Regions from separate parts of the Paenibacillus sp. MDMC362 genome, predicted to be linked through region 2. Evidence: a T-box and tRNA genes for the amino acid it is inferred to sense, from the RefSeq annotation. Region 2 holds a T-box; the other holds one or more tRNA genes.
What was found. The T-box of region 2 lies ahead of DP091_RS27670 (alanine--tRNA ligase). A T-box ahead of a tRNA ligase gene usually reads a tRNA of that ligase, here a tRNA-Ala.
Positions count from the first base shown of each region.

Region 1: it has a tRNA-Ala gene. The T-box ahead of DP091_RS27670 (alanine--tRNA ligase) is inferred to sense a tRNA for this amino acid. The anticodon was not compared.

Region 1 is NZ_QLYT01000014.1:39,757-56,555, forward strand. It holds gene DP091_RS05905 (ABC transporter permease) at 1-423, opposite strand, end outside; gene DP091_RS05915 (response regulator transcription factor) at 772-2,214, shown strand; gene DP091_RS05920 (sensor histidine kinase) at 2,211-3,998, shown strand; tRNA gene DP091_RS05925 (tRNA-Ala) at 4,221-4,293, opposite strand; gene nrdR (transcriptional regulator NrdR) at 4,471-4,944, opposite strand; gene DP091_RS05935 (alpha/beta-type small acid-soluble spore protein) at 5,093-5,320, shown strand; gene DP091_RS05940 (lytic transglycosylase domain-containing protein) at 5,388-5,954, opposite strand; gene coaE (dephospho-CoA kinase) at 5,951-6,550, opposite strand; gene DP091_RS05950 (MntP/YtaF family protein) at 6,560-7,300, opposite strand; gene mutM (DNA-formamidopyrimidine glycosylase) at 7,423-8,256, opposite strand; gene polA (DNA polymerase I) at 8,402-11,062, opposite strand; gene phoU (phosphate signaling complex protein PhoU) at 11,207-11,866, opposite strand; gene pstB (phosphate ABC transporter ATP-binding protein PstB) at 11,920-12,675, opposite strand; gene pstA (phosphate ABC transporter permease PstA) at 12,725-13,600, opposite strand; gene pstC (phosphate ABC transporter permease subunit PstC) at 13,601-14,533, opposite strand; gene DP091_RS05985 (PstS family phosphate ABC transporter substrate-binding protein) at 14,593-15,597, opposite strand; gene DP091_RS05990 (methyl-accepting chemotaxis protein) at 15,741-16,799, opposite strand, start outside.
Region 2 is NZ_QLYT01000068.1:19,535-36,333, forward strand. It holds gene DP091_RS27645 (HAMP domain-containing sensor histidine kinase) at 1-500, shown strand, start outside; gene DP091_RS27650 (ABC transporter ATP-binding protein) at 593-1,306, shown strand; gene DP091_RS27655 (ABC transporter permease) at 1,303-2,052, shown strand; gene DP091_RS27660 (ABC transporter permease) at 2,049-2,807, shown strand; gene DP091_RS32130 (ATP-binding cassette domain-containing protein) at 2,927-3,052, shown strand; gene DP091_RS32135 (hypothetical protein) at 3,107-3,502, shown strand; T-box leader at 3,591-3,833, shown strand; gene DP091_RS27670 (alanine--tRNA ligase) at 3,942-5,813, shown strand; gene DP091_RS27675 (stalk domain-containing protein) at 6,339-7,067, shown strand; gene DP091_RS27680 (DUF6366 family protein) at 7,268-7,474, shown strand; gene DP091_RS27685 (hydroxypyruvate isomerase family protein) at 7,756-8,514, shown strand; gene DP091_RS32420 (helix-turn-helix transcriptional regulator) at 8,826-9,689, opposite strand; gene DP091_RS27695 (beta-galactosidase) at 9,806-11,791, shown strand; partial or broken gene DP091_RS27700 (alpha-galactosidase) at 12,059-12,294, shown strand; gene DP091_RS27710 (Lrp/AsnC family transcriptional regulator) at 13,053-13,466, opposite strand; gene DP091_RS27715 (MBL fold metallo-hydrolase) at 13,608-14,372, shown strand; gene DP091_RS27720 (MFS transporter) at 14,557-15,741, shown strand; gene DP091_RS27725 (hypothetical protein) at 16,496-16,771, shown strand.

The DNA of each region.
Region 1 (16,799 bases), on a different contig from region 2:
AAGGATCCCCGCCAGGACAACCCAAGAGATGAAATGCGGAAACGTAAAGAGTGTCTGGAAGAACTTTCTTGCTCGGCTGCGTGAAAACTCGTTCATGACTATAGCTAAAATGATCGGAAGCGGAAAATGGATGACCAGCTTAGCCAAGCTGATGATAACGGTGTTTTCGAAAGCATTCCAGAATTCCTGGTCATGCATAAGCGTCTTGAAATGATCGAACCCGATCCAGGGACTTCCTAATATCCCCTTGCTGAAATCAAACGTTTTTAAAGCAAGTGTGACCCCATACATCGGCAAATAGCTAAACACTAGGTACCAGATCACGACGGGAAGCAGCATTAAATAATGATACTTATATTGACGAATGGTGCTCCACAAAGCAATTTTAGAGGGGTGCGCCTCCAATCTTTTCTCTGATTTCATTCTTTCTCGCCGCCTTATTCCGTATTTTCATGATCGTGTGCCGTCTCTATGTATACGTTTTCACGTTTCAAATAGAGACTGCAGTCCATATCGACTTGATGTGATTTATTATATTAATCATCCGTTTCGGCGCATATAGACATAATTCGGGTTCTGTTTGGACTTATTTATGATCTGATCCGCATTCCCCAATTCTAAGTTTTGTACATAGGAATCCGTAATAATGTCTATATCGTAAGGCCCGCTTCCCCGTTTACCCGAATCAAAAAGTAGTGTATTCTTTCCATAAGAAATGAGTGCGCTTTCAGCAGCATCCATACTTGCACATCGTTCTACACAGGAGGTCATATGTACAAAGCTATTATTGTAGATGACGAAAAATGGATCATGGAAGGCATTAAAGCAGGAGTAGAATGGGGATCATACGGCTTCGAGGTCGTCGGCAGTGCCGAAAACGGTCAGGACGCGCTTACCATGATGGAACAGCTTCGACCGGATGTCGTATTTACGGATATCAAGATGCCGCTGATGAACGGTCTTGAGCTCATCAAAACAGGCAGAGAACGATTTCCCAATACATTATTTGTCGTGCTCAGCGCCCATGCTGAATTTGCGTACGCCCAGAAAGCCTTAAATTACGGGACGTTCGGCTATTGTCTTAAACCGTTCGAGGTTGAGGAAATTCACAATATGTTAAAGCGGCTGTCGGATGTACTATCGGCGCGTCCGCAAGAATCAGTCCTGCCTCCTTCACCTGAACTCTACGAGGCGATCTGCGCCAATGAGACGGTCCTGGTTAAGAAGATAATCACACGAAGCGAGATGAACTTACATGATAAACATAAAATCCAGCCTCTGGTAATTGTTGTTCATGGCAATAAGTTCTCCGTTATTTCAGGGACAATCAAGCATCTCCGCTTTCAAATGAGCCCCCGCCGGTTCGGCTTTCTAGTCTATGAAAATGAGACGGAAGCTTTGATTCACAGCCTGTTTTCTACTAACAGTAAAGAATCATTGTGCAGCATCGGGATCGGTTATGCCCTCTCCGACTTGTCCGAGCTCAGTTCTTCCTTAGAAGCGGCTTCTCTTGCATCGTACGGGATCTTTACAACCGGAAAACCCGGTGTGTTCAATGCTCCTCCACATACCAATCCCCGAATTGAAGAGGTACTAAGGAATTTATCGCAAGCAATGGAACAGAAGGATAGAATCCAATTCAGCGCTGCCATGAACCACGCCAGGCTCCAATTTCGCAGCGGTGTTTTCAGCATAAAGGATGCCTATCTCATCTTCACTGCCTTAATGACTTTGTTCTACAGGGAAGGCGTATCAAGCTCAGCCCGGGTGTATGAAGGCTATGAGGAGCTTTCATATCATTACGGGGATGCGGATGCCATGATTGACTACTTGATGGAGCACACGCTGGGTTACCTCTCGGAAGAACAGCCTGTACTCATAACCGAGGTTTCCCATAAAACGATCAGAAAAATGTTGGAGTTTATCCATGACAACTTTACAACCGAAATCTCCATTCAGAGTCTTTCCGAGCGATTTTATCTAAGCCCTAATTATTTATGTCACTTATTCAAAAAAGAAGTTGGCGAAAACTTTATCGAGTATATCTCCCGTCTTCGGATCGAATATGCGTGCAAGCTGCTTGCTCAAAAGGACCTCCCTATCAAGCAAATTGGTGAGAAATGCGGCTTTAACGATTATTTCTACTTCACCCGTATATTTAAAAGGATCGTAAGCCAAACACCGACGCAGTACAGAGAGAGTATTTCCAAATGAAGTTTTTCAAAAAGCTGTCTATCCGAGTTCAGGTCATGACGATCGGACTCATTATTATCGCCATGGTCCCTGTTATTGTACTAAATGCGTACAAGCAGTCTAGTGAATTAATTATCGATCAGAACACTCAGTATAACAAAGAGCTTATCGCTATCATGAAGCAGCGGATATCCTCCAACTACTCTGAGATTTCCGAACTCATGGTCAATCTGGGGTATGATGCTACGGTTCAGAATTTCTTAGCGGAAAGCGATGATCTAACAATTTACGAGCTTGCCAAGAAGGTTGAAAGCGTCATGGGCGTCATCAAAAATACCAATCCCGATATATTGGACATCTCCGTCGTCAGCAACACCCGCAAAGTCGTCTCGTTAAAGGGAACGATTACCGATGTTTACGATGCGGAAAACATACCGGAGCAAGACGGTGCCGCTCACTATGCCGGGTTCCGAAAGGGCAGTCCCACGCTTGACCGGGACAAATTCCTGTTCAGCATGAATATTTTCTCCCTAGGCAATAGAATCCCGTACGGGGACAACGCCGGCTTTATGATGATCGGGCTCGATGTGCGCTCCATAAATAAGGAGATCGAAAAATACCCCCGCTTGGCCGGTACCAACTTTTATCTGTTTGACAACCGCGATCTGGTGTACTCCAACAGCAGCCAGGATGAGCAACTAATCCAGCTGATCAACGGCCCCTTGTTGAACAAGGACCAGGATCACATGGTCGTAGAAACGAATGCCGGCGCCCGTTATATCGTGCAATCCCATGTGCTGCCCGAAATTGGAGGCAAAATTGTGACGGCTACGCCGATCAGCCTGCTGACTAAGGGTCTCCAGCCTTTAAAAACGAAGAGCTACATTCTGGTTGTGTTGATGCTTCTGATTATATCCATTCCGTACAGTATTCTAATGATGAACTTATTAAAGCCGCTGTCCAAGCTCATGACCTTCATGAAACAATTAAAGACCGGAAACTTGAATGTGCTGCATTCAAAGGTCCGACTGGAAGGTTATGCGGAAATCGAAATGATCTCGAATGAATTCAACACGATGCTTCAGCGGATCAATGGTTTAACGAATCAGCTGGTTCAATCCGATACCCAACTGTATCAATCCGAGCTGGAGAAACAGCGGTTGCAGTACGCCTTCCTTCAGAGCCAGATCAATCCGCATTTTCTAAGCAATACGCTGGATACGATGAAAGGGATCGCCATTTCGCAGGGCAGCAGAGAAACGTATGAAATGGCGGGTGCCTTAAGCCGGATGCTCCGGTACAGCATCAAGGGAGGGGATGAGGTCAGTCTCGGGGAAGAGCTTCAAATCGTAAACGCGTATATCACCATCTATCAGATAAGGTTCTCCGGCCGCTTTACGTATGGATTGGTCTGCCCAGAGGAGTTTTTGCCCCTCCTCATACCCAAGATGATCATCCAGCCGATCGTGGAAAATGCGCTCACGCACGGTCTTGAAACCTTGGCTCAAGGCGGGGCAGTACATATCCATGTGCACACCAACGAAAATGGGGATCTTGTTGTCATGGTAAAAGATAATGGGATTGGAATGTCATCTGACCGGCTGGAGCAGCTTAACCATCTTCTCCATTCTGAGGGCAAGGACTCGATATTAAACGGACATATCGGGGTGGCTAACGTTCATCACCGCATCCAATTCAAATACGGCAGCGCTTATGGATTAAGCCTTCAGAGTGAAACGGGAAAAGGAACCGAGGTAACCCTCATCTTTCCTTCCATTCTTCCCAATGCTAAGTCTTCAGACTAATAAGAGCTTTTTCATGGCCCCTTAGATACCGAACCAAAGCAAGATCGATCATATCGGCACCCGGAACTGGCCGCATATAGCTCTACGGAAAATTATAAATCTACGTTCATTATGTTCGATTCTCGTCCCCAATTCTCCTCAAGACCATTCTTGGGGAGAATTAAAGAATCACTAAAAAAGCAAAAAACCCTTGATGATATACCATCAAGGGTTTTCTTATTATGGAGCCTAGGGGGATCGAACCCCTGACCTCATCGCTGCCAGCGATGCGCTCTCCCAGCTGAGCTAAGGCCCCGTAAGCGACTTCTATATCATATAAAAAATCAGCAGGCATGTCAACAGGTTTTTCACATTTTTTGATGACGTGCTGTATCCCTTTTACTTCTCTATATAATGTCACTTATCGATGATGAGGATGGGGCTCCTTGAGAGCACCGGAAGAGCACCTGGATCACGCACAAGCCTGGCGCTCTTACAGCTCCTGACCGTCCGTATCCTTGGACAGCAAGCTTTTCAGTTCCTTCATAAACATATTGATATCCTTGAACTGCCGATACACGGACGCAAACCGGACGTATGCTACCTCATCGACCGGATACAGCCGTTCCATCAGAAGCTCCCCGATTTGGCGGCTCTCCACCTCTGCTGCTGCGGTATTGCGCACTGCCTTCTCGACATCCGATACGATCATATCCAGCTGGTCCACGGATACCGGACGCTTCTCGCATGCCCGAATCAAACCGCGGAGTACCTTCTCCCGGCTGAATTCTTCGCGGCTTCCATCCTTCTTCACAACAATCAGCGGCGTTTCCTCCACCATCTCAAAGGTTGTAAATCTCTTGCTGCACTGCTCGCATTCCCTGCGGCGGCGGATGGATTTATTCTCGTTGGCAGGCCTGGAATCCAGCACTTTCGTTCCGGCATAACTGCAATATGGACACTTCATAAAGTCATCTTCACTTCCTTTGTTTCAGCGTATTTTAGCCTTAAAGGCACTAATGAAAAATTTACCAACAAAACTTTTTTCTTTTATGTTATGAAAATGCGAAACCCGAGACATAATACTTTTACCAACCCAAGGAGGTGAACTTAACATGGCACAAAGCAACAACAACTCCAACAACCTGGTTGTTCCTCGCGCAAACGCTGCTCTTGAGCAATTGAAGTACGAGGTAGCTCAAGAACTTGGTATCTCCATTCCACAAGACGGATACCAAGGTAACATGACTTCCTACGAGAACGGTTCGATCGGGGGATACATCACAAAGCGTCTTGTAACCCTGGCCGAGCAACAATTGGCTGGTCAATTCTCCGGTCAATAATTGATTCTTCCTTAAAAAGGAGTGTTGGACGGCTCAATGTAAGAGCCTGTCCAGCGCTCTTTTTTCGTTAAAAGCCGTCCTTATACACATCCGTATATTGATTATAATAATAAATCACGCGCTGTACATAGTGGCGGGTTTCCCCGATGGGAATACTCTTCACATTCTCGTAGGTTCCATCCCACATGCCCTTATTGATCCAATTCTTGACGTTCCCGGGGCCTGCATTGTAGGCGGCGATGGCAGCAATCGGGTTGCCGTCCATTTCCTTGTGCAGGTTCTGAATATACCAGGTGCCCAGCTGGATATTTGCATCCACTTCATTCTTAACGTTCAGCAGGTTTACCGATGGCAGCTTGGCCATTTCCATCGCCCAATTCGCCGTATCCGGCATCAGCTGCATAATGCCCAGCGCGCCTTTCTTGGACTCCTTGCCCGGCTTAAAGTTCGTTTCCACACGAATAATGGATGCCACCAGGAACGGATCGACCTCATAGTAAGCGGCATGCTTCCGTATTTCATCTTTATAATGAATCGGATACAGCAAGGTCATCCAGTTCGAGCTCAGATACAGCAGCGCTACGAAAGAGACAAACAGCAGAAGCAGCACTCTTTTTTTACGGAGCCACTTCATAGACTAACCAACCTGCCCCACAGGTTGTCCACCTGCTGCTGCGTTTCGGCCAATGTTCCGCTGTTATCGATGAGGATATCCGCCAGACGCTTCTTCTCCTCGATATCCATCTGACTGTTTAAACGCGCTTCTGCCGCTTCCCTGTTAAGATCATCGCGCACCATCAGACGCTCAAGCTGCAGCTCTCGCGGTACATAAACAACAGCGACCTGGTCAAGATAAGAATAATGTTCCTTGGCCTCAAGCAGCAGCGGAATATCCGCTACAACGAGCCGGTCGGGATACTGCCGCTCATACGCTTCCGTCCGTTCCCGGATTTCCTGCCGGATCGCCGGATGCGTGATCTCATTCAATACCGTTCTCTGCTCGGGATGGTGGAAGATCATCTCCCCGAGTTTTTTTCGATTCAACGTACCGTCCTCAAACAGGATTGCTTGTCCAAAATGTTCGGTCACTTTACCCAGCACCGGATGACCCGGGAGCATGACTTCCCGGGCGATGAGATCCGCATCGACGAGAAGTGCTCCCTTCATGGTCAACATGGAGGACACGGTGCTCTTGCCAGTTGCAATTCCTCCGGTTAAACCGATATTCATGACTTCACCTCATAACAGCTTCATTATACCCATGACGATTAACAAAAAAGCAGGCAAATAAGAGATAAAACGCATCCCGCCCTTGGATGCAAAACGTAAACCAACCCTCATGCCCAGCACCAGGAATACCCCGCTAAACAAAGAAACAACAGCCGCGGTACCTAACGGTGAGAAGCCCAGCATGGCAGCGCCAAGCCCTGCGCCGAACGCATCGAGCGATAACGCGATCCCGAGCCACATCGCCTCCCACGGGGAGATGCTGCCGGAGTCGTCCAGATCCGCCTTCGAGGGACTGCGCAGAATTTGAATGACAACCCCGACCTTCGGAATCTCAAGAGAGAATACCGTCCGCTGAAGATGCACTTGACCTGCCGTGTTAACCTCACGTCTTGATTTCACTTGATGGTCAGATGCCTTCGTTTCCATAAGAGTCTTCGAAACATCCTTACTGGAAACCGGCTGCACATCTGACTCGTTTCTTCTGCGAACTTGCTGATATAGAGACCATAAGCCCAGCAGAATCAAAATGGCGGCTCCGATCACGGACGCCACGGATGGGGATAAGAACCGCTGTAACAGCGCGCCCGCCTGCATGGAGGCGCCAAGCACCAAGCCGGAACATAGCGAGATGATCAATACAGACAGCAGCGGTATCCTTGTTTTGCGCAGACCGTATGTAACCCCCGCACCGAATCCGTCCAGGCTTAATGCCATGGCCAGCAGCGCAGACGAGAAAATATGACTGAGCACCCTTTTCCCTCCTCGTAAGCTCCACATCAAGCGGCTCATTCATGAAGAAGAGCAGCTCCATGCGCTCCACATATGTTCCACATTATATGTGTAGGGATAGGAATGGGTGCACGCCTATTGGATTACTTCTTAACCGGCTGACACTTCGGGCAGTAGTGGGTCCCCCGTCCGCCAACCACGATCTTATGAATCGGTCCACCGCATGTATGACACGGCTTGTCCTTCCGTCCGTAAATCTGATGACTATGCTGGAACATCCCCATTTCACCCTGTCCATTGACATAGGATTTAATGGAGGAACCACCCGCTTCTACGGCTTCGGACAGTGTATCCACAATGGCATGATACAATCGCTTGAGTTCGGCATCCTTCAGGCTGTTGGCGTTACGCTCTGGATGAATCTTGGCTCGAAACAATGCCTCATCGACATATATATTGCCGATGCCGACCACATATGCCTGATTCAGGAGCACCGCTTTAATCTTCGTTTTTTTGCTGCCGATGACTTCCTTGAAGGTTCCGAACGTAAACGTTTCATCCAGCGGCTCATACCCCAGCTTGGCAAGAGGAGCATGCTGAAATTCTTCCCCCGTTGCAAAGAGATGCATCGTTCCGAATTGGCGTACGTCCTTATAGCGCAGCTCCGTGCCGTCCGAGAAATGGAATATAACATGGGTGTGCTTCTCCACCGGCTCCTCGGCAGAGTACAACCCGTAACGCCCTTCCATCCGAAGATGCGAGACGAGCACCAGTCCGTCCAGCAATATCCGTAAAAATTTCCCGCGGCGCTCTACACCTTCCACGGTATGATCCTTCAACATAAACGCAAATGCCTCAATATCGTCAGGACGCTGAATAATCCGCGGCAGATGTATGGATACATGATCTATATGCTTACCTTTAATCAATTGGTTAAGTGTTCGTTTCACCGTTTCTACTTCCGGCAATTCCGGCATAATGACTTCACCTCATCTCCCATTATACCGGAAGTTAGGACAGAGCGGGACCATGGTTTTGTGGAAAGGTATGGTGCATAATGCGCCCCTCTTCACGCCATGATCCCTATAAACGATTCTCTATCCGCTAACACATTGTATAACTTTACTTCGCTTCGTACCAGTTCTCGCCATAGCTGACTTCCGATTTCAGCGGTACCGACAGCTTCAGTGCCTGACTCATCACTTCCGGCACCAATTCCTTCATGATCTCCAGCTCATCCTCCGGCACCTCGAACACCAATTCATCGTGCACCTGAAGCAGCATGCGGCTCTTCAATTGACGATCATGCAGCGCCTTGTCCATATGGACCATGGCCAGCTTGATAATGTCGGCCGCGGTTCCCTGAATCGGCGTATTCATTGCCGTCCGCTCGGCAAAAGACCGCAGGTTGAAGTTGCTGGCGTTAATCTCCGGCAGGTAACGTCTGCGTTCAAGCAATGTCTTCACATAGCCGTCTTGCTTCGCCTGCTTGACGATCACGTCCATATAACGCCGCACGCCCTGGAACACCTCGAAATACTGGTCGATGAAGGCCGCGGCTTCCTTCCGGGTAATATTCAGGTTCTGGGACAAGCCATAGTCGCTGATTCCATACACAATGCCGAAGTTAACCGCCTTGGCGGATCGGCGCATATTGGAGTCCACCTCATCCATGCTGACTCCGAACACGTCCATCGCGGTCTTTGTATGGATATCCATATCGTGGACGAAGGCTTCCTTCAGCCGTTCATCATCCGAGATATGCGCAAGTACGCGCAGCTCGATCTGAGAGTAGTCCGCCGCCAAAATGCTCCAGCCCGGCTCGGACGGAACGAAGACCTTGCGCAGCTTGCGGCCCTCCTCCAGACGGATCGGAATGTTCTGCAAATTCGGATATTGGCTGCTCAGACGACCCGTCGCGGCAATCGTCTGACGATAGAATGTGTGCACTTTGCCAGTTTGCGACGAAATTTCCTTCAGAAGACCTTCCACATAAGTGGATTGCAGCTTGGCCAAGGTACGATACTTCAGAATCAAGCGGACAATATCATGATAAGGCGCCAGCTTTTCGAGCACCTCGGCATCGGTGGAATAACCGGTTTTGGTCTTCTTGATGACCGGAAGCTCCAGCTTCACAAACAGAATCTCGCCCAGCTGTTTAGGCGAATTAAGATTGAATTCCGTTCCGGCGATCTCATATATCTCATGAACTAGCTTCTCGATCTGTCCTTCAAACTCGCGCCCCAGCTCCTTCAAATCCTCCGCATTCACGGCAATTCCCTGCTTCTCCATATCAGCCAGAATGCGGGACAGCGGCATCTCCAGCTCATGGAACAGCGGCAGCATTTCATTGGCAGCCAGCTCTTTCTCCTGAACGGGAACCAGTTCGGATACAGCCAGGCATTTTCTGGCCATGTGCTCGCTAAGCTTCTCCATATCGGGAACCTTGTACTTTGCCCCTTTACCGAACACATCCTCATCGGCTTGTAGATACGCAAGCCCGTATTTGGAGGCCAGACCGCTGAGACTTTGATTCGATTCGGTCGGGTCCAGCAGGTAGGCAGCCAGATGAACGTCGAATGCCGCGCCGGCAAAAGCGATGCCCTGCCAGTGGAGGGCCAGATCAATGCGGTGCAGATCATATCCGCGTTTAGGGATCCCGCTATCGGCAAGCCAAGCACGGACAGGCTCGGCCTCTTCCGACTTCAGAACCTCAAACGGAATGAAGTACTGCCGTTCCTCCGTAGCGAGTGCAAGCCCGATCACCTCGGCTTGATGAGGATTGTCCCCATGCGTCTCTACGTGGAGTACGGTGACCTGGGCCAGGTTATCCGCAACCTCCTTAAGCCCCTTCGTGTCTACAAGGGTCACTTCAATCTTCGCTTCGGGCTTCGACTCAGCCGCATCCCCGCCCACTCCGCTTGTGCTCAGGTTTAACCGTTCAATCAGCGATTTGAACTCCAGCTTCGCCAGTGCGGGTCCCGCTGTCTCTTCATTCAAGCCAGTAAACGCCATGTCATCCAGCGACTGCTCCAGCGGCACTTCGCGGAAGATCGTAGCCAGCTTCTTGCTGAGTATGGCGGAATCCGCATGCTCTTCGATTTTCTCTTTCATTTTGCCTTTCAGCTCGTCGGTGCGTGACACCACGGCTTCAACGGATCCAAATTCATGAAGCAGCTTCAGAGCCGTCTTCTCACCCACTCCCGGAACGCCGGGAATGTTATCGGAAGCATCGCCCATCAGTCCCTTAAGGTCGATAATCTGATCAGGCGTCAGATCATATCGCTCCTTAATCTGTTCTGGTCCGTAATACTCGATATCGGTAACGCCCTTGCGGACCATCGCGATGGTGGTATGCTCCGAGGCCAGCTGCAGCATATCCTTATCTCCGGATACCACCATCACCTTCCGACCAGCTTCGTCAGCCTGACGGGTAATGGTCCCGATAATGTCGTCGGCCTCATAACCGCCGATTTCAAATTGGGAGACGCCAAGGCCTTTCAACAGCTCTTTGAGCAGTGGGAATTGTCCGGAGAGCTCGGGAGGCGTTTTCTGGCGGCCACCCTTGTAATCCTGAAAATCCGCATGCCGAAACGTTTCCTTGCCTGCATCGAATGCGACCATCATATGGGTCGGTTTGTGTTCCTCAATCAAGCGAAGCAGCATCGTCGTAAAGCCGTAAACCGCATTTGTCTGCTGTCCGCTGGCATTGGTCAGCGGCGGCATCGCGAAGAATGCCCGGTAAATGATATTATTTCCATCAATCAAAATCAGCTTGTCCATAGAACACCTCGCACCAATATTACTTCCTTTCCACATGATAACATAGGTTACCGCCAATTCCGAACAATCCGTTCGATTAACGGTGAATTCCTAAGAATACGCAAAAAAACGCCAGCTTTCGCCAGCGTTTGACTTAACATTATGCTATTGGTTGAGGTCGGGACGATGACCTGTTACGAGGTACACCGTGCTCTCGCCAATGTTGGTTGCATGGTCAGCGATCCGTTCGATGTAACGTCCCACCATGATCAGCAGCATCGCCTGATTGGCCGAATCCGGATCGGAGGTCAGATGCGCATACAGGTCCTGCAAAATCACGCTGTACAAATGATCCACCTGATCATCGTCCTGGGCCATTTTATAGGCCAGATCCGTATTTTCCGTCAGATAGGATTCGATGGATTCCGAAACCATCGCGCGCACCAAATCCGACATCCGTGGAAGATCCACTAGTGGCTTGATCAGCTTCTGGCCTTGCAGACGGATCGTAACTTTAGCGACATCCCGCGCCAAGTCTCCCATACGCTCCAAATCGCTTGCAATCCGGAAAGCAACCAATATCCGGCGTAAATCCTTCGCCACAGGCTGCTGAGTCACGATCAAGCGGGAGCCGATGTCCATAATCTGCTCTTCCATTGTGTTTAACTGCACATCGTTCTTGATAACCGTCTGCGCTTTCTCCGCATCCAAGGTCTGAAGAGACTCTACGCTGCTCGCCAGTGCCTCCTCCATATGTTTGCCCATATCCTGCAGCAAGGTTTTCAGCTCATCAAGCTGCTGATCAAACTCAATTCTCCGGATCATGTGTGATGCTCCTCCTATCTACTTTTAAGAAAGATCATTGTCGTGATAATGGCTTAACCGAAACGGCCCGAGATATAATCCTCAGTACGTGCGTCCGACGGCGTCGAGAACAGCGTATCGGTGTTTGCGGATTCGACCACTTCGCCATTCAGGAAAAAGACCGTTTGCCCGGATACGCGTGCTGCCTGATGCATGTTGTGCGTAACCATGACGATGGTGTATTTGCTCTTCAGCTCCTGCACCAGCTCTTCGATTTTCAGGGTCGAGATCGGGTCCAACGCGGAAGTTGCTTCGTCCATCAGCAGGATATCCGGCTGCACGGCAAGTGCCCGGGCAATGCATAGACGCTGCTGTTGGCCGCCGGACAAACTCAGCGCGGACCGCTTGAGATAGTCCTTGACTTCATCCCACAGCACGGCTTGTTTCAAGCTCTGTTCCACGATTTGGTCCAGCTCCGCTTTACTGCGGATACCGTGGAGTCTCGGCCCGTAAGCGATGTTGTCATAAATGGATTTAGGAAACGGGTTCGGCTGCTGAAATACCATCCCTACCTGCTTGCGCAAGGCTTCAACGTGGACTTCCTCGCTATAGATTTCGGTTCCTCCGATTTGCACGCTGCCTTCAATCCGAGTGGAAGGAATCATGTCATTCATGCGGTTCAGCGTGCGCAGCAGCGTAGACTTACCGCAGCCAGACGGTCCGATGAACGCCGTCACCGTTTTCTCCGGAATGTCCAGATCCACGTTTTTAAGTGCATGGTACGTGTCGTAGTAAAGGTTTAATTTCTTAATCTGTATGATGGATTCCATATCTTATTCATGTCTCCTTTTTCACGATTAGATCTGCTTTATGCGTCTCTTAGATGTTCTTCGAATACTTGTTCCGGATCCACACGGCTGCAATGTTCATGATGAACAGCATGATGAGCAACAGAATAATACCCGAAGCCGCCAGCTCGTGGAAAGCCTCACTTGGTCTTGATACCCAGTTAAAGATCTGGATCGGCATGACAGTAAACGAATCGAGCAGATTTTCCGGCAAGAAGGCCACGTACGTTAAAGCACCGATCATGATCAGCGGTGCGGTTTCGCCGATCGCACGAGACAAGGCCAGGATAACCCCGGTCATAATTCCAGGAATCGCTGATGGCAGCACGGCGCTGGATACCGTTTGCCATTTCGTTGCGCCCAGCGCATAAGAAGCATCGCGCCGGTTCTTAGGCACGGCGCGAAGCGCCTCCTGAGCGGCAACGATAATAATTGGCAGCACCAGCAGCGTCATCGTTAATACCCCGGACAACAGGCTGCGGCCAAGATTCATGCCGCGCACGAAAATCGCCAGTCCCAGGATACCGTATATAATAGAAGGAACCCCTGCAAGCGTACTGATATTCAGCTGGATCAGCCGAACCCAGCGGCTGCGGCCCGCATACTCTTCGAGAAAGATTGCCGCGCCTACGCCTAATACAAAAGACAGCGGGGCCATGAGCAGGAGCAGATAAATCGTGCCGACAATCGGCGATTTCAAGCCTGCTTTATCCGCGATACGCGACGGAAAGTTCGTGAACAGATCGGGTGAGAGTCTGTGAACGCCATCCATCACGATCGTAACAATCAAAGCCATCAAGGCTAGAATACCGATACTGGTACAAGCCAGGAATATCATATGCAGCGTTTGGTCACCCAGACGTCTCCGGTTGATTCCTTTGCTATCCCCCAGATTCAATTGTTTCATCTAGTATTCCTCCCTGAAGCGGCGAGCGACCCACTGCGCCAATATATTAAGCAAGAAGGTGATGACAAACAAGGTCAGACCTACCGCAAAAATCGTGCCGTATTCAATCGTTCCTCGCGGAACGTCTCCCATGCTTACCTGAACAATATAAGAAGTCATCGTCTGAATGCTTTCCAGCGGATTCAGTGTCAGCTGCGGTGTAGCACCTGCAGCCACCGTAACGATCATCGTCTCGCCAATTGCGCGCGAGAATGCCAATACGAAGGAGGATACAACCCCCGATAAAGCGGCAGGCAGTACAATTTTCAGTGCAACCTCAAATCGGGTAGCACCCAGCGCGTATGCTCCGTGACGAAGGCTCTTAGGCACCGCACGCATCGCGTCTTCACTTAAAGACGAGATCATCGGCAGTACCATGATGCCGACCACGAGACCCGCGCTAAGCGCATTGAATATCCCCATGTCGGGAAAAATCTTTTGAAGGAATGGCGTTACCGTTTCAAGCGCAAAATATCCGTAAACAATCGTTGGTACACCAGCCAACACTTCAAGCACTGGCTTTACAACCCCCCGAACCCGGGCAGGAGCGTATTCATTGAGATAAATAGCGCATGCCAAGCCGATAGGCACTGCGAAAATGATCGCAATGCCTGTAATCAGCAATGTGCCGCCCAGCAAGGGCAGCACGCCGAATTCTTTTGGAGGGAGAATCGGACTCCATGTCGTTCCGGTCAAGAAGGACCATACTGGCACTTCCTTGAAGAAGATCACGGATTCCTGTAGAAGCGTATATACAATACCGATGGTGGTAAACACCGAAAGCATGGCACACAAGCCGAGCAGGATTGGAACGATTTTGTCTGAGAGGCGTGTTTTGCTTCGACGGAATGTCATGCTTTTAGTGTTTGCCGCCACGGGTGAAGTTTTGTTCATTCTCCTCTTCCCTTTCTATGGGTTGCCCGAAGGATTCCCTTCGGGCATGAAGTCTTTAATTATTTTGCCAACTTGTCTTTTTCTTCTTGATACTGTTCATCTTGAAGCGGTACGAAACCAACTTCGCCAGCAAGACTAGCGGCATTATCAAGGTAGAAGTTCATGAATGCATTCACTTCCGGACGCTCAAGCTCCTTGTCATTTACATAGAGCAGCAGCGGACGGGACAATGGAGCATAACTGTTATCCTTGATCGTTTCCATGCTTGGAGCTACTGTAGCCGTACCGTTATCGATCGGAACCAGCTTCAATTTGTCTTGGTTCTCTTCATAGAAGGAGAATCCGAAGTATCCGATGGAGTTCTTGTCACCAGCAACCCCTTGTACGACTGCGTTTGTATCGGCACTGAACGTGATTTGGCTATCGTTTCTGCTTGCTTGCGCTTCACCGTTAATCGCTTCTGTGAAGTAATCGAATGTTCCGTGGTCTGTACCAGGGGAGTAAATTTTGATTTCCTCTGCCGGCCATCCTTCGCGAACGTCAGCCCATGTTTTTACGGTGCTGTTCGGCTCGTAAATTTTCTTCAGCTCATCTACTGTTAATTTATCTACGAATTCATTGCTCGGGTTAACAACAACGGAAAGTCCGTCATAAGCTACCAGAACCTCATGATAAGTAATGCCTTTGGATTTTGCTTCTTCAGCTTCACTGTCTTTAATTGGACGGGATGCATTGGAGATTGGAATCTCTCCGTTATTGAAGCGTTTGAAACCGCCACCTGTTCCGCCTGTTCCAATCGGAATGCGGACATCCGGGTTCGCTGCGCCGAACTCTTCAGCAATGGCTTCAGTTAACGGATGCAATGTACTGGAACCGTCAATTTCAATCGTTCCCGACAAAGCTGTTGTGGTGCTTCCTTCATTTTGCTGTGCTGAACCGTTGTCTGTATTTTCTCCTGAAGCACCGCCGGAAGTTGTTCCTCCGCCGCATGCCGCCAAAAGCGTGCTCAGCATCAATACCAGTACGAGAATACCTGCTGGTTTACGACCCCTTCTTTTAAACAAACGAATCCACTCCTTCAAAATGGTTGTTGTCTCTACTTCCTACTTACAATATTGATATTAATCCCCGAATGTAATAGCAGTTTCTGAGAAATGTAAACGCAGTGTAAAATATTTTAATAAAGGTAGAGTTATAGATTCGACCTTTATTCCACGATCGGAGCTTCACCTGTGTTCATTCCGGCAAGCTCATCCTTAACCCGCTCCACACGCTTCACGGTTTCCTCGGCCAGTTGATAAACCTGATTACCGGACTTCTGAACCTCTTGAACGGCGTTGTCCATTTCATTAAACATTTGGGCACCTTCCGTTACATACCCCTCGCAGGATTGGATTTCCTTCAGCGACGATACAGCCCCCTTGGCTGTATCTCCTGCCAGCCGCTGGATTTGCTCGAGCAGCTGGGATATATCCCCTGACAGCTTGCGTGTTTGTTTTGCGAGCGATTGTACCTCTGCCGCAACCACTTGGAATCCACGCCCATGCTCTCCAGCATGTGCTGCTTCAATTGAGGCATTCATGGCCAGCAGACTGCTTTGGTTCGCAAGCTCGGTAATCATGCCGGTGATGGAAAAGATGCGGCTGGCATCGGCAGCGAGCTCCGAGGCCTGGCCTTCACGCTTCGTCATATCCTCAACAAGACCAAGGTACGAGCTTCGGACAAGATCCAGTTTCTCCCTCCCGGTTTGGGACCACTCCCTCATCCGTATACATTCCGAGTTTGTTCTCGCTGCTGCCGTTCGGACCTCGGTTAAAGAGGATTGAATGTTTCGGGTATGCCGGTAGCTTTCCTGCAGGATCAGTTCCCGCTTCGCCTCCGCTTCCGCTTGGAGCACACTGGACAGGCTCATCAGATCCCGGACGGTAAGCACCCCTAGCAGTCGTCCTTCATCCGTGACCAGGACACAATCGTAAAATTTGGAATCCGGGCGCTGCAGGGACAATTCCAGCAGCGTTCCGACCTTCTCGAATACGTCGATACGCGTCGGTTGATGGTCCGCAAACTGGTAGGCAGGCTTGGAATAATACAGGTCCACGGCAAACCTGCCCATCATTCGCTGGTAAAACACATCCCTCATGATCAGTCCTGCAGGTGTGTCTGCCTCATCGCAATAAATAACACACGGTATACGCTGGTCCTTCGCAAACACATTCAGCACATCGAGGCAGGATTCAGACTTTGTTATAACAGGGACCCTTCTTAT
Region 2 (16,799 bases):
AACACTCGTTAACAGAAGTCAACCATACGATTACAAGAGTCGGAGATCTAATGGATGATTTACTGTCCTATACATTGCTTACATCAGGGAAACATCCTTTTGAACCCGTTTCAACAGATATTGTACGTTTAGTAAGAGCATCTGTTGCTGCGTGGTATCCTGTGTTTGAAGAAAAAGAAATTCAGCTCGATGTTGATTTACCGGCAGAGGAGACTTTTTATTGGGAAGCAGATCCTAATTGGATAACACGGGTATTGGATAATTTATTTCAGAATATTCTTCGCCATGCAGCAGAGGGGAAATATGCAAACATTGTAGTTGATGTAGAAAAAGAACAGATCATTGTTGCAGACAGAGGTCCCGGTTTGGATAACTCTTCCCATGAGCGTGGGGCGGGGATTGGTTTATCGACTTGTCATTATATGTTGAAAAAAATGAATCTGAAAGCGAACTTTACATCAAATGAAAATGGTACAAGAGTAACCATTGCTAGGGCTTAACCAAAAGGTAATCCAGAATTAAACCACATGATATCCGTGATGTAACTTTGCTTCTATATAATTGGAACCATAACAGAAAGGAAGTGTTATGGTTGATTACCATTAATAAGTTAGTCAAATATCGCGGAACTCAACAAATCTTATCAGGTATCAGTTTTAAAGCAAGACCTGGTAGAGTGACTGGTTTTTTAGGTCCGAATGGGGCAGGGAAAAGTTCTACACTACGCATCCTGCTTGGATTAGATCGTGCCACCTCAGGGAGTGCACTCATTAATGGCAAGCCATTCGCAGAATTACATAATCCTCTAGCAACCGTAGGTGCCGCACTGGATGGATCTGGAGCTCATCGTATGCGAACAGGAAGGGCCCATTTACGTTGGATTGCTCGTGCCGCAGGATTGCCTCGTTCACGTGTTGAGGAAGTTCTGGAAATCGTAGGTCTTACTAATGCAGCTGACAAAAGAGTAGGGAATTATTCGCTTGGTATGGGGAGAAGACTTGGAATGGCGGCTGCACTGCTGGGTGATCCCCAAATATTAGTTTTAGACGAACCCGTAAATGGGCTCGACCCGGAAGGAATTCGTTGGATCCGGACATTTTTACGTGAACGTGCTGAGTCAGGCAACACGGTGTTACTATCCAGTCATCTAATAGGAGAGCTTGCAGAGACGGTTGATGATGTGGTCATTATTAAGCATGGAACAATCGTTGCAGATGGAACATTGGATGAAGTAATAGGTAACCATTCCACGCTGGAGAAAGCTTTTTTTGCCCGGACATCTGAACATGCAGGTGATGTTGTATGAGAGCATTCAACGCGGAACTATCTAAATTGTTCTCCCTTCCGGGCATTTGGCTTGCCTTTCTTATTGGAGCATTTGCCCCTGCGGTCATAGCTGCCTTAGACAGCATAGCACAAAAAGAGGATATTATAGCTGGAATTAACACACGGCTATTGGAAGTTGGCTATATTGGATTAGCTCTTGGTGTACAAGGTGTCATCATTCTTGGTGTGCTTGCTGTCAGTAGCGAGTATTTGACAGAGAGCAGTGAATCTGGCGGAGGACAACAGATTACAACAAGTTTAACGGTTATTTCATCAAGACTGCATTTTTTGCTGGCAAAAGCAGGCGCTGTGACAGTAATCAGTATACTGCTTTGTATTGTTGCTATAATGACAACTGTGTCAGCCACGCATCTTGTTCTTGGTCAGTATACCCCTGCATTGGAATGGTCTAAACTGCTCGGTGCAGTTTGTTACTGGACATTCACTGCTCTTGTAGCATTTGGGATTACTGTTCTAACTAAGAATGGCACTATTCCGCTTGCTGTTCTCATCATCAATACATCCGTTGTATCATTTAGTTTCTTGCTTTCTAAGGTTACAAAGTTAGCGTTATACTTACCGGATCGGGCTGGCCTTGAAATGTTTATGTTTCTGAGCGACAGATTTCTCACCCCGTTCACAGGCGGCTTAGTCATGTCTGCCTGGGTAGTCGTTCTTTTCATTGCTGCAGCTATTGTATTCCATAGGAGGGATGTTGCAGGATGAGTGTCCCTTCTAGTAGACAGATTACACAAATCCTTCGTGCTGAACTGGATAAATTAGTAACATTACCATTGATATGGCTCACCCTTATGGGTACATTCATTCTTCATTTACTATTAGCCGCAGCTTTTACTTCTATTGGTCTACAAGGGGCAGCAGGGACGCAAAGTATACTGAATATAGGGCTTGCTTCGATGGGATATCTTCAAGCAGGATTCATTATTCTTGGGATCATAGCTACTTGTTCGGAGTATACCGGTGGACAGATTCGAACGACGTTAGCTACGATACCTTGGCGTGGGATTCAATTATCCATGAAGCATTTGGCATTGGCAATCATAAACGTTCCCGCGGCCTTTATTATTGCTGCATCCGGTGTACTATATACTTATATGATGATGAGAGATACAGCAGTAGGGTTTGATATAGACACAACGATAGAAGCATTAGCAGGTGCAACAGGCTATCTAACGTTAACCACGCTTCTGAGTGCAGCTATAGGTGCTTTATCAAGACGAACCACTCCTGCTTTAGTAGTACTGCTTGGTTACTATTTCATTGTCAGTCCATTGTCGAGAGATTTTCTACCTGGTATTAAACATTATTTTCCCGATACGGCAGGATATTATATGTATACGCCGCCTTCCTCTGACGAAATAACTGTCCTTACACCAATGGAAGGGACAGGTATTTCAATGTTATGGACACTGATCTTTATTACAGTAGCTATTGTATTTTACCGTAAACGAGATGCCTAAGTTTAGGTTTCATCAATTCCATATTATAACGGTAGTGAATTTTTAAAGTGGTGGGCAAATGACAACGGAGGCACTATTAACACTTAAAGAAGTTTCAAAAAAATTACGGAAATAGAGAAGTGTTAACAGATGTCTCTCTTACGATTAACAAAGGAGATTGTTTAATTTTAAGGGGGAACAATGGTTCCGGAAAAAGTACGATGCTCCGAATTGTAAGTGGGCTAATTCCGATAAGTTCGGGGTGAACGGTTACTGAAGCATTCTGATTTAGTTATTGGTTACACACTAATACGTTGAAAATGACTCATTTTTCTAAAGGAATGTTGCAAAAAACGAACCTAATGCAAGCAATGATTGAAACGCCAGATGTCCTTGTACTGGATGAGCCTTTTTCAGGATTAGATAAAAAATCTACAGGGCACTTACTTAGCTCTGATCCGTTACTAGCAGGTCAATTGGAGAGTAGGGCATACTGGATCAGGCAAGGGCGAATATTGATGGATAATGTAGATAATTCTTCAGATCATTCGACTGCTTTTTTCGAACTGGAAGGTTCAGTGGACCAGGAGACTTGGAAAACATACGATAATGGATATCTCCTGTTCACCATCATGAAGAAAGATTATCGTGGCTTATTAATTGAATTTATACACAAAGGTGGAGAGTTTAACAGCCTGTGTGCAAAATCGACTTGACTCTTGGTTAAATTTTACATAGAATAGGAGAAACGTTATATGAAGAAGAGAGTCATTTGAGTGTGATACCATTGGTTTAACTTAAAACGTAAAGGCTATGATGAGAAATAGTAGGTATTAGGGATCTCACAGAGAGAAGATGGTTGGTGCGAATCTTCATTGATCTAATAGTGAAGCAGTCTCGGAGCTGTGAACCGAACAGAGGAATCTTAGTAGGCTTCAACGGAGTTCCACCGTTATTCAGGAAACAATATCGGAAATATCCCGTATTGATAGAGTGCAGAGAAATCTGAAATTAGGTGGTAACACGGACTAAAAGTTCGCCCTAAGTTGACAAGAAATATGTCAGCTTAGGGCTTTTTTATTTTATATCTTATCGTTTGATTATTTGTAAAATAATTTCCGAGAATAAATAATAATTGAAATGGAGGTATTGAGCATGGTGAAAATGACACCAGATGAGTTAAGAAAATCATATATTGATTTTATGAAAGAAATAGGGGCTAGCCAAGTGCCCTCTTCTAGCTTGTTACCAGAAAATGATCCCTCAACGTTATTTACAGGAAGTGGAATGCAACCTATGGTTCCATATTTATTGGGGGAAAAGCATCCGATAGGTAATGAGATTGCTAATATTCAGAAGTGTTTAAGGACAGTGGATATTGATGAAGTAGGAGATACGTCGCATCTGACATTTTTTGAAATGATAGGTCGATGGGAGTTTAAAGCAAATGAAAATATCTATAAGAAAAAGCAAATCGATGCCATTTGGAATTGGCATATTATCGAATTAGGAATTGATCCTGGCAGGCTGTATATCAGTGCTTTTATAGGAAGTGATGATTTGAATATACAGAAAGATACGGAAGCCATTCAAATCTGGTCAGAAAAATTTAAATCAGTTGGTATAGAACCTATCATTGAAGATGATCCCTATCAATATGGGGCATCTAGAGGTGGAAGAATATTCTTATACGATGAAAAAGAAAATTGGTGGAGTCGAGCCGGAAGTCCATTGGATATGCCTGTTGGTGAACCGGGTGGACCTGATAGTGAAATGTTCTATGATCTTGAACCAGGCGGTGATTCACTGGATCATCCTGCTTCTGTAAGCGAGAGGTTTTTAGAAATTGGGAACAACGTATTTATGTGTTACAAAAAAGAAGACACAGGATTTGTAAAAATGCAAAATCCCAATATTGATTATGGAGGCGGATTAGAAAGGGTTGCAACAGCCCTTAATGGTGACAAGGATATTTACAATACGGCTTTCTTCCTTAATCCCAAGAAAAAATTGATGGAGTTAAGTGGTAAACAATATACTGACGATTTAAAGTCGTTTAGAATCATACTTGATCATGTGAGAGCGGCTACTTTTCTAATTAATGATGGTGCGGAGCCAGCGAATAGTGATGCAGGGTATATAACAAGAAGGTTATTAAGAAGGGCGATTCGTGCAGGTAAAAAAATAGGCATACAAGGAAGTTTTGTAGGTGAGTTATCTGAAGTTTATATAGACGAAGCAACAGCTTATGAAGATTTGATCGGTAATAATAAGAAAGTTATCGAAATAGTAAATAAGGAAGAAAATCTTTTCTATAGAACTTTACAGCAAGGAGAATTTGAAATACAAAAACATCTTAAGAATAAGGGTAAAGTTACAGGTGCAGATGCCTTTTATTTTTACGAAACATATGGGTTTCCCTTGGAGTTGACGGAAGAGTTTCTAACTGAAAGAGGATATAGCATGGAGGACAAGGCGTCTTATATGGAGGCGGCAAAGAAACATGCTGAAAAGAGCAGAACTGCTTCTGCGGGTAAATTTAAAGGTGGATTAGCTGAACATTCAACAGAAACAACAGCGCTGCACACGGTATCTCATTTATTACTTGCTGGTTTAAGGGAAGTTTTAGGTGATCATGTTCATCAACAAGGAAGTAATATTACTTCAGAACGATTACGGTTTGACTTCAACCATGATGAAAAACTTACGCCTGAGCAAATAGCTGAGGTGGAAAAGTATGTGAATGATGCGATTACATCAAAAGCAGTTACCTATATTTCAGAGATGCCTAAAATTGAAGCGAAAGAAAGTAATGTCGAAGGGAATTTTTGGGATAAATATCCGGATATCGTTAAGGTGTATACAATCAAAGATGACGAAGGGAAAGTTTGGAGTCGAGAAGTATGTGGAGGACCTCATGTAGAAGATACAACAAACTTAGGAAAGTTCAGTATTAAAAAAGAACAATCTTCTGCTGCTGGAGTTAGAAGGATTAAAGGAGTAATTAATAAAAACGCGGAACAATAGCTGATGAATTAGGATTGCCATTTGTAACAACGTTATGAGTTGCCGGGAATCCTGAATGAATGATAAATCCGGCAATCGAAGAGGGTTTAACATCGCTTAGCCTTTCCGTTGGCGGTACCGGAGCACAGTATTCAAAGAAAGGGGAACTTATAAAAAAACAGAACGAAAATCGAGCTATATGGTGACACTAAATGAAAATTCAGTAGTTGTTCGAGGGACAAGAACTTGTACCGATTGCCGGAATGGACCAGATCATGAGCCGATATCCGATTAGATAAATATCTAACTGTTTCCATGTAATTTCATTAAGCTAACGGGCAGTTTAGCTTAATAACTCATCCTGCGCGGGGCACGAAGAAGAGAGCTACACAATCGCTTTTTTAGGCATATGGATGAGTAGTAGTGACCTAATGAATAAATTGCTGTTACTCAAAGGGTAAATTAGTGGATAAATTTACCTGTATTATTAATTGCTAATTCATGTAAAATTTATTGGTAGTATGAATAATTAAGTGAGGAGTAAATATGAAAATCATTATTTTGAAAAAACCAATTTTGTGGGTTGTTTTTATATCATTATTAAGTGGCGCTTTAATGATTGGTCCAAAGAGCACTTATGCCGCAAATGATGATTATGATGCATATGGCGGAGTAAACGGTTTGCTTTCTGAAGGTAGATTATATGCCCCTCTCCGTAGTATGGCGATGAATTATCAATTCAGATACGATGAACAACTTGATACATATTTTGATGTAAAAATAACTTGGAATCAGAAGACAAAAACTGCTTCACTAACTAAAGGCGGGAAGACTTTTAATGCTACTGTTGGTAATGGAGTATTGTTGAAGAATGGCTCGGTGTATGTACAATTTAAAGCTTTAAGTAACTTCTTCTATCCGAACGATTATATCAAATGGGATAAATCTACTTTGACAGGAAATTCTGAGCACATTACGGTATATGCTCGTCCATTGACAGATAATCAAGCATTGACTCTTGCAACAAATGCGATGTCCAAAAAGAAATACTGGATTCAATTTCATAAAAATAACGTAGAAATAGGTCTTCCTGAGTCAGAGTATATTCAATGGAATAAAAGTCTTACTAAATTTAAAGCGGTCTTTCATTCAGATGGGATTGTTGGCGACTATAACTATAGCTACAGTATTGAAGCTGAGATGACTAAGAAGGCTAATAATTGGACTATTACTTCATTTAATTATTCCGATGGTACAAGGATATATTATCCTTAATCATTACCTGGTCATTTACGTGATAAGGTTTGGTTAAATCGTGAAGCGCGCGTACAAGAGAGCCGTATGGGAAAGCATCCCTACGGCTTTTTTAATTTTTGATGAGCGTTGAAATTGAAAAATAATGTTATAATTATATTACTTCATCAATATAGTAGTATTTGATATCTAATTAAAATTATTTACCTAGGGGGTAAATAATGAGCAAAGATAATGAAACTCCTGAAAGAACAAGAGAAAGACTAAGACAAAAAGAATTGAAAAATAATCCATTTGGTCATATGAAAGACGGAATTGATAGGGCTCAGTATGGTAGTTTAGTCGATTTAGTAGGTAGTTTAGGTTGGAAAGGCACTTTAGTAATCATTGTTATTATAGTTAGTCTTATAGTTGCCCAATATTTTTAAGTAAGAGAATTTTTATTAATGGGTTTTAGTTTTATTCAGGGGACAAGATCATGGTCCCATTGAAAGTCGCTAATTTAGCGTTGTTTTATCGGTAAAAGTTGTTGTCCCGAATCGAGGACGATTGCCGAAATGGACAAGAACATGATCCGACTGCAAATGAACTACTTTCATCGAAGAACGATAGTTGAGGAGTTTTTATTGTTATTGGGGTAGTGGTATTAAACTTATTCGGTGCTGGACATGTTGAACGATAAGAATAATATAAAGGACGCGGTAAACTTATGAAGTTCTCAGTGTGCATTGATTCCGTATTTCGGGATATGGACATGCAAGAGGCACTGTCACTCGTAAAATCTTCGGGTTTTGACGCATTCGAGTTTTGGAATTGGAGACAAAAAGACATAAATCTGATGGCGAACGTAATGAAAAGACTAGATCTTTCGGTCTCAACTTTTTGTACGGATGGCGGCACCTTGGTCGATCGGGAATCGCATAAGGATTTCTTGGAAGGTCTCAAGGAATCAATTAGTGTGGCTAAGAAACTGGGCTGCAGCACGCTGATAACCCAAACTGGCAATGAACGGACGGGTATTCCGCGTGAACGTCAAATCGAATCCGTAGTAATGGGGTTACGATTGGCAGCTCCGATAGCAGAGGAAGCTGGAATTACACTTCTTTTAGAGCCTCTCAACACGGCAGTGGATCATCCTGGCTATCTCTTAACCAGTTCTAGCGAGGCATTCAACCTTATCGAACAAGTCAGTAGCGATCATGTGAAAGTGTTGTTCGATATTTATCACCAACAGATCACAGAAGGGAATATAATCAGTTCTATGCTGGGCAATCTTCAAAGTATTGGCCATTTACATGCTGCCGGTTGCCCGGGGCGCCATGAGTTGCAATTTGGTGAAATCCATTATGCTAACGTAATCCAAGCATTGCGCAGTGCGGGGTATTCGAACTATTTCGGTTTAGAGTTTTTTCCTTCCGTTGAACCTGCTCAAGGATTAGTGTTCGCCAAGAGTCTGATGGATCCATAGTAAGGACAGAAGAATAGTGGCCGGGCGCTGTTAGCTACCTGGCCATGTTTATTGAATTTACAAGATAAGTGCTGACAAGTATCCGGAGCTCGTCATTGAAAACTGCGATAGCGTATGCGTATCGACTATACCTTGTTGAGTTGGCACTGCATCCAGTCTACGAGTGATCAAGAAGGCTAATTGCGATATGCAGGCATTGCAGCTGAGCTCACCACTAGTTCTGACCACCGAGTAGTCGGCTATCAGGTCTATCCACTTCGAAAGGGAGACGAGGAAGAGGTTGTAGTCTACATGATAAACGCCTTATGTTGTTAGTTGCTGCCTATACCTCGCATTATTCTGAATTGTTCAGGAGTCATCCCCTCAGACTTTCGGAAGCACTGTATGAAGTACGTGCTGTTTGAAAAACCGCTGTACTCCGCAATGTGCTTCACTGTCATGTTTGAAGATACCAGTAGGGCTTTGGATTTGAGAATACGACATTCTGTTAAATACTCAATCGGAGTCTTTCCGATTGAGCGGTGGAACTGTCTGCTGAAATGTGAAGGACTACAATTCGCCTGCGACGCCATCTGCTCTAGCGTGAGCGACTCATGGCAGTGGGAGAGTATCCACTCCGCCGCCTCGGCTAGCTTGTCTCGCATCCCTGGTTTAGGGATGCCCTTGATAGCTTCTGCATGCTGGACGAGTAAGGCGACCATCTCATAAGTGATGGCTGATAATCTCGCTGATCCCTCTTGAAAAGGAGGCATGCTGCAGCAGTCTAGCAATTCTGACCAGAGCTGGTCAAGTCGCGCAACACCTTCCCACGAGAAGATCCAAACGTCTCGCTCCCCACGCCCCTGCAGAAGTGAGCCTAGTCCGCGCCCTGTAAAATGAATCCATCTGATATCCCATGGGTCGATACTGTCAGCGTAATATCGTTGCGGAACGCCGGGCCCGTAAAGAAACCCAGAGCCGCTTCGCAGTTCCACGAATTCCTCTCCGGTCCACACGTATCCCTTGCCTGCGCGAACGAGATGCCAGTTATAGGTTGTTAATCCGTTGGGTCTATTCTCATGGTGTTCTGTCTCATCGGTATAGTGACCGAATGATTCTGGATAACAGAGAAAGCGTTCGAATCGCGGGTTCGGAACAAAGTGATTTATGCGCAATAATGTCACCTCGAATAGCATAATTTTGATATACCGAGCAAAAATGAATGATTTATCACTCCATTTATTAATAATATAATTATTTTGTTGTTATAAACGCAAGCAAAATAATAATACAAAAAGTGGAGGATCGAAATATGAGAATGGGTGTGGATTACTATCCGGAGCATTGGGACCGCTCTATGTGGGAAGAAGATGCTAAGCTCATGCAAGAGACAGGCGTAAGTTTGATTCGTGTAGCCGAATTCGCCTGGTCACGACTTGAACCGACTGAAGGCAACTATGATTTCACTTGGCTTGACGATGCAATAGATACGTTTGCAACACATGGTATCCAAGTGGTCATCGGAACGCCGACCTGCACGCCGCCGAATTGGCTCGTGAATGCGTATCCGGATGTGCTACCACAAGATGAAAAGCTGCATCCACGTTATCCGGGAATTCGGGGGCACCGTTGTTATAACAGTCCTTCCATGAGACACTATTCGGCATTAATCGTGGAAAGGCTTGCGCTTCATTATGCGAATAATCCAGCTGTTATTGGTTGGCAGACTGATAATGAGTTTAGTCTGAATGAATGCAACTGCGAGCATTGCAATTCGCGGTTCCGGATGTGGCTTCAGGATAAGTATGATTCGATCGAATCCATCAACGCGGCGTGGGGTACCGTCGTGTGGAGCGGGGAGTACAGCGATTGGTCGCAAATAACGACTCCGCTTGGGGGAACCAATCATAAGAACCCATCCTATGTATTGGATTACAAACGTTTCGAGACTGATTCCGTAGTCGAATTCCAACAGCTGCAATTGAACATTTTGTGGAAGCATTGTCCAAATCATTTTGTTACGCATAACATCTGGAGTTACCCGATGTCGCTGGATTATTACAAGCTTTGCGAGAATCTAGATTTCGTTTCCCTCGACTATTACCCGAGCACAAGTCCGGAGAAAGCGGAGTCGAGCGGATACAGCGGAGCACTTACATTGGATTTGGCCCGTGGAATTAAACGGCAGAATTTCTGGATCATGGAGACGATTAGTGGCCCGCCGGGGTGCTGGATGCCGATGTGGCGTACGCCTCATCCTGGATTTATCCGTGCCTTTGCTTGGCAGAGCATCGCACGTGGCGCGGATACGCTCGTACACTTCCGTTGGCGAAGCGCTCCATCTGGAGCAGAGCAATTCTGGCACGGGCTTATCGATCACAGTAACGTGCCCGGCAGGAGATTCGAGGAATACCGCGGGTTGTGCGATGAAGTCCGGAAGCTTGCTCCGCTGTTGGAAGGGACGGAAGTGCAGGGCGAAGTGGCCATTCTTCATTCGCACGATCAATATAACGCGTTTCAGATTCAACACCAGGTAGAAGGTATGGATTTTTTCGATAATCTGAAAACGATCCATCGTGCCTTCACTAAGCTCGGCATCATGACGGATGTATTAAACGAGACAGATGATCTGAGCGGATATAAGTTAATTGTGGCTCCTTCGCTCTTCCTGCTCGACCCAGAGATTGCGTCTCGTTTAGAGACTTGCGTCAAGAACGGGGCTACGCTGGTATTGATGCCTCGAACGGGCGTGAAGAACCAGAATAACGTATGCTGGATCCAACCGTTGCCCGGACCGCTTTCCAATGCGGCGGGGGTCACTGTAGCTGAGTATGACCCGATAGGGAGGGATGTACACAAAATCCGCTGGCAGAATAAAGCTTACTCCTGCAGCCAATGGTGCGATATCCTAACACCTAAAAGTGCTGAGGCAGTGGCATGGTATGAAGACGATTTCTTCGCAGGTGAGACAGCCGCGACTGTTCATGAATTTGGCGAGGGCAAGGTTTACTATTTGGGAACGGTTCCCGAGGAGGCATTCTATTTGGACTTCCTTCGGGATATAGCAGATAATTCGGGCCTGCACTTTATCCCTGACTTGCCAGAAGGTATTCAGATTTCGACACGTGTCAAAGGGTCTACGAGATATTTGTTCCTAATGAATCTTACGCGTAAGCAACAGACCATGCTGCTTGATGATACGTTTCGAAGTCTTCTCGACAGTAGAGAGATCGGCCCAGCACTAACGATGGCTCCTTATGCGGTCGAAATCGTAGAACTTCCCCAGAAAAATGTATAGCTATAACGAAAGATAACATCGAGGCAAAGGAGTATGTTAGATATGATGGCACTCCTGCCATGTGGATCAAATTTTCAAAATATTTGAGGTGAGAAATTATGCTGTTTGCGGGTAAAAATAGCACTTATCAAAAAGATCCTCTACAGTTGCATATTAACACCGAAAAAAACACTATTAATTAAGAATTAAAAGGAGTTTGAATAATGAGTGTCATTGTTCAAGAGCAAATCTCAAAGTAGTATATCATCGGTTGTATCGAACAAGACTGAAGCGGCCAAGCTTGGAATTGAACTTTTTGTTTTGGTTGATGGTTGGTTTGGGAATAGGGATTCTGATAATTCGTCATTAGGTGATTGGTTCGAGGATCGCCGGAAACTGTCTGGCGGACTTGCTGATCTCGCGGAACTCGTGAATCGGCAGGGACTCAAATTCGGTCTCTGGTTTGAACCTGAAATGATCTCGCCAATGACCTCTTCAGAAAACAGCCAGTTTGGTGTCTTCATGTTCCGTGAAGGAGGCGAACTGTTTTAACGGTACATGTTTTTGTCCTCCGACAGACGACGAGGAGCATAAGATACGATAGTTCAGAATGAACCGCTTAAATGGCGGTTTTCCTTTTGCTCTCAAATTAACGAGCTTATGCAGCCTCGTCAACTATCGGGTAGAGGATAAAGGATACCGTAAACAAATGTTGGGGTAACAATACTGTCGGTGGACTAGAACATCGGTCCATTGAAAGTCGCTAATTTAGCGGCTTTTTTGTTTTATCGGTACAAGTTCTTGTCCCGAGCCAAGGACAAGAACATGGTCCGAGTACCGATTAGATAAGTATCTAATTATGTTTCCATGCGATTTCATTAAGCTAACGGGCAGAATAATATAATACGCTAAATATAATTTTGTAATTATTCTGGAGGATATTTATATGTGGCTAGGTGAGTAGGATTAATCAATTTAACCCTAGGTTCAGAAGAAATTTCATAGGTCATTCGAGCATATCCTGTAACCTAAGCTCTTCAGAGTCATGAGTTGGTTTGTCTGAAGAAAAGGTTGTTGTTTGAAAACTATTAATACAAACAAGGGATAGCATAAAAGTGATTAGGATCCTTTTCATTTTTTAATACACCTCTGCCAACGGACCTAGTAATAGTGACTTATGATTTTTATGCATAAAAGAAGCCGCTCCAATGATGGAGGGCCATTTTACTTTTTTGTGATGGGTTCGCTTCTCAGTAATACAAGTTTCTTTGTACGTTATTGTTTACAAGGTTTTGTCGATTACAATGGATAATTTATAGTTAGCATAATTGTTTAATTCTAATAAAAATTGGTTTAACGCTTCATTACTTGGAAACCTACATTCAAGCAGATAGCATCCATCACCGCTTATTTTGTAATTATTTAGGATGTGATCCTCTTTAGAATGAATGAATGAAAGAAATGGTTGATGGTGTGTATCTTTAATATAGATATTTAGAAATGCATACGTAAAACATCCTAATTTTGCGTGATTAACTTTTATGCTGTATCCCTCTATAACTCCAGTGCCCTCAAGTTTTTCTACCCGGGCTGCTGCTGCAGGTCCAGTTAGGTGAACTCTTTCCCCTAATTCTTTCATCGTAATTCGGCTATTTTGACTCAGCTCTTCAATAATTCGTTTATCTGTTTGATCCAAATCAAGCGCATCTCCTTTAAAAATAAAGTAAAAAGACCAATACACTTTATTTAATCTGTGTATTTGAAGGTAGCATCTAGTATAAACTTATCATTGTCAATAAACAAAATAAAAAATACAGAAGGAGAATTAAAAATAAATATGCACATTCAACAAGTTCGAAATGCAACAATCATTGTTCACTATGCAGGTAAAAAGTTCCTAGTCGATCCATTACTCGCAGACAAAGGTCTGTATGATCCATTCCCAGCAGGGATCAGAGAGGATTTGAGAAATCCTATAATTGATTTGCCAATGTCCGTTTACGACATCATTAAGGATGTCGATGCTGTTATTCTGACTCATTTGCATTTAGATCACTACGATGATAGAGCAAAAGCAGTGCTTCCAAAAGGCGCTAAAGTTTTTGTGCAAAACGAAGAAGATGCTAAACAAGTAAAAAGTGACGGTTTTCAACATGTAGAAGTACTTACTGAAGATACGCTTTTTGAAGGTATTCAGTTAATTAAAACAAAAGGCGAGCACGGCAGAGGGAAAGATTTATTAGAAATGATGGGTCAGGTGTGTGGTGTTGTCTTTAAACATGCCAATGAGAAAACATTATACGTAGCCGGAGATACAGTATGGTATGAAGGTGTCGAAAAAGAAATCACTTCCCACACGCCTGAGATTATCGTCCTGAACGCTGGAGATAATAGTTGGCACGATTTGGGGTCACTTGTAATGGGCAAAGAAGATGTCTATGAGGTGCATAAGGCGGCTCCTAACGCCAAAATTATCTCAGTCCATATGGAAGCAGTGAATCACTGGACATTATCTAGAAAAGAACTAAAAAGCTTTGGAGAAGAAAAGGGATTCACCTCTAGTTTATTAGTTCCCGAAGACGGGGAATCGTACATTTTTTAAATTGCACTGCGAACGGTAGGAATATGAGTCGCGTTGGAGGTTGTGTGCAAATAAAATGAGACCTTCATATGGGTCTCATTTTATTATGAATTTTTTACAACAAGTTATTTATTCCTTTAATACAAAATATTAGCTCACCTGCATATCAAGTATTTACCAAAATCTACAGATAGGAGAATATGCTATGAACCAAACGGATCCTAAACTGTGGACAAAAAACTTTATTATTCTTTCGTCTGTCAATTTCATTATGACATTAATTTTCTTTTTATTAAACGCGACGATCACTCTTTATGCAATTAATGAATTTGATGCATCAACCGGCCAAGCTGGTATCGTCGCAGGTATTTTTATTATCGGTTCATTATTAGGGCGTTTGTTTACAGGGCGTCTTATACATTCCAAAAAAATCTTGATGACCAGCTTGTTTTTATTAATTTTAACAACATTACTTTATTTCGTTCATCTTAATGTTAACTTTCTCATATTAAATCGGCTTTTAAACGGGATCACAGTGGGTATTATATCTACAATTGTGAGTACGGTTGTTGTATTTAGCCTTCCTGCATCACGAAAAGGTGAAGGGATAAGTTATTTTGCCATTAGTACTGCCTTGGCCACAGGAATCGGTCCATTTATCGGTTTAGTTTTGAGTCGAAATTCAAACTTTGATATGATTTTTTCTCTAAGTCTATTGCTTGGAATTTTCAGCTTGGTCATCGCATTTTTTCTGAAGTTTCCCGCAACGTACAAGACTGAGAAGAACAATAGAAAGGGAATTAAAATCTCTGACTTTGTTGAGCCAAAAGTAATGCCGATAGCAATTATTATTTTTCTCATGACTTTTTGTTTTTCCGGCATAGTTTCATATTTAAATATTTATGCTTTGGAGTTAGGGTTAATAGACGCAGCAAGTTTCTTCTTTATGGTATATACAGTTTTTGTCTTAATATCACGACCTTTTACAGGACGAATAATGGACAAAAAAGGAGCTAACATTATCATATATCCGGCTCTTATTATATATGGAGTAGGGATGTTTCTTTTAAGCTCAGTTAACAGTAACTTTACATTGTTATTGGTAGGAGCATTAGTTGCTCTAGGATTTGGTAATATTTCTTCTATAACTCAAGCCATAGCCATCAATTTAGCTGAACCTCACCGAGTTGGCTTAGCAACTGCGACGTTCTTTATATTCTATGATTTAGGGAACGGATTTGGCCCATTAATTATCGGTTTGGTAATCCCAGCTACAGGATATAGTGGTTTGTATGTAATACTCGGATTAATTGTATTAGCTACACTTTTTCTATATTACATGTTGTATGGAAAGAAAGAAGGTGAAATTCAAAATCAAGTGGTAAACTAAAGAACACTTAAAGAGAGGATCCTGAGAATTTGAACTTTGACCTGTAAGAGATAGACATCTATATAATTATTTTTTATATCAAAATAAAGGGTACGGGAAAGCAGCTGTTAATGAGATAATAAATAAAAACTCTAACTATCGGATTGGCCTGAATATTGAAAAAGTTAACCCTAAATTTCCTAATAATATTCAAAGAATTAAAAGGAAACGTTTTTATCAACTCTTAGGTTTGAGTCTCAGGATTACTTGTTTTCAAATTATGAAGGCGTATCTTTCGAAACGATGTCAATAAATGGCGATGTATCCTATAAAGAAATGCATGCGTTATTCGATTATTTTAAAAAGCTAAGATAGACTGAGAATAACACGGACGGGTAGCAAGAAAAATTATCAAAAGAATCTGACTGTAAATATGTTGATGGTGTGTGCATATTGAGGGAAACTAATATGCACACTTTACTATATATTTTCTTGATGTGATGATGAAGAAAAAACTTCTGTCGATGAAATCATATCTGGAATGTAACCATGTTCTTGTCATCAGTCGGGATAGAAGGATTCCACGGTGTAATTAAAGTAATGTCGGGGGACAAGAACACGGTCCATAGAAAGTCGCTAATTTAGCGGCTTTTTTGTTTTATTTGATGTCATGATTGCTTGGACATTATCACAAGGTATTGATCAATCTAATCTGCGAATTCGAGCGCATAACAACGGAGGTGCTCCGGAGGAGGATTTCTATTACGAGGTTTATATGGATCATACAGGGATAGATGTTTCAATAACAGAGGATTCACTTATCAGCCTGATAGATTTTGAAGGCGGATTGTTTGTCGTCACGCCCACACTTCATCGTATGTTGGAGCCGACAGGAGAAGCGTTTTTCAAATGGTTTGACCAGCAGGAGAAGTATATGATGACGAGTAAATGGTTCGAGGAATTTTTAATTCATGGCAGAAAAGTCACTTTGGACACACTTATCAGGATACATTTCGAAGCGAAGAGATTGTTGGTTACTGAATTGAAGTAACTGGGAAACGATAGCTCAATAAAACAAT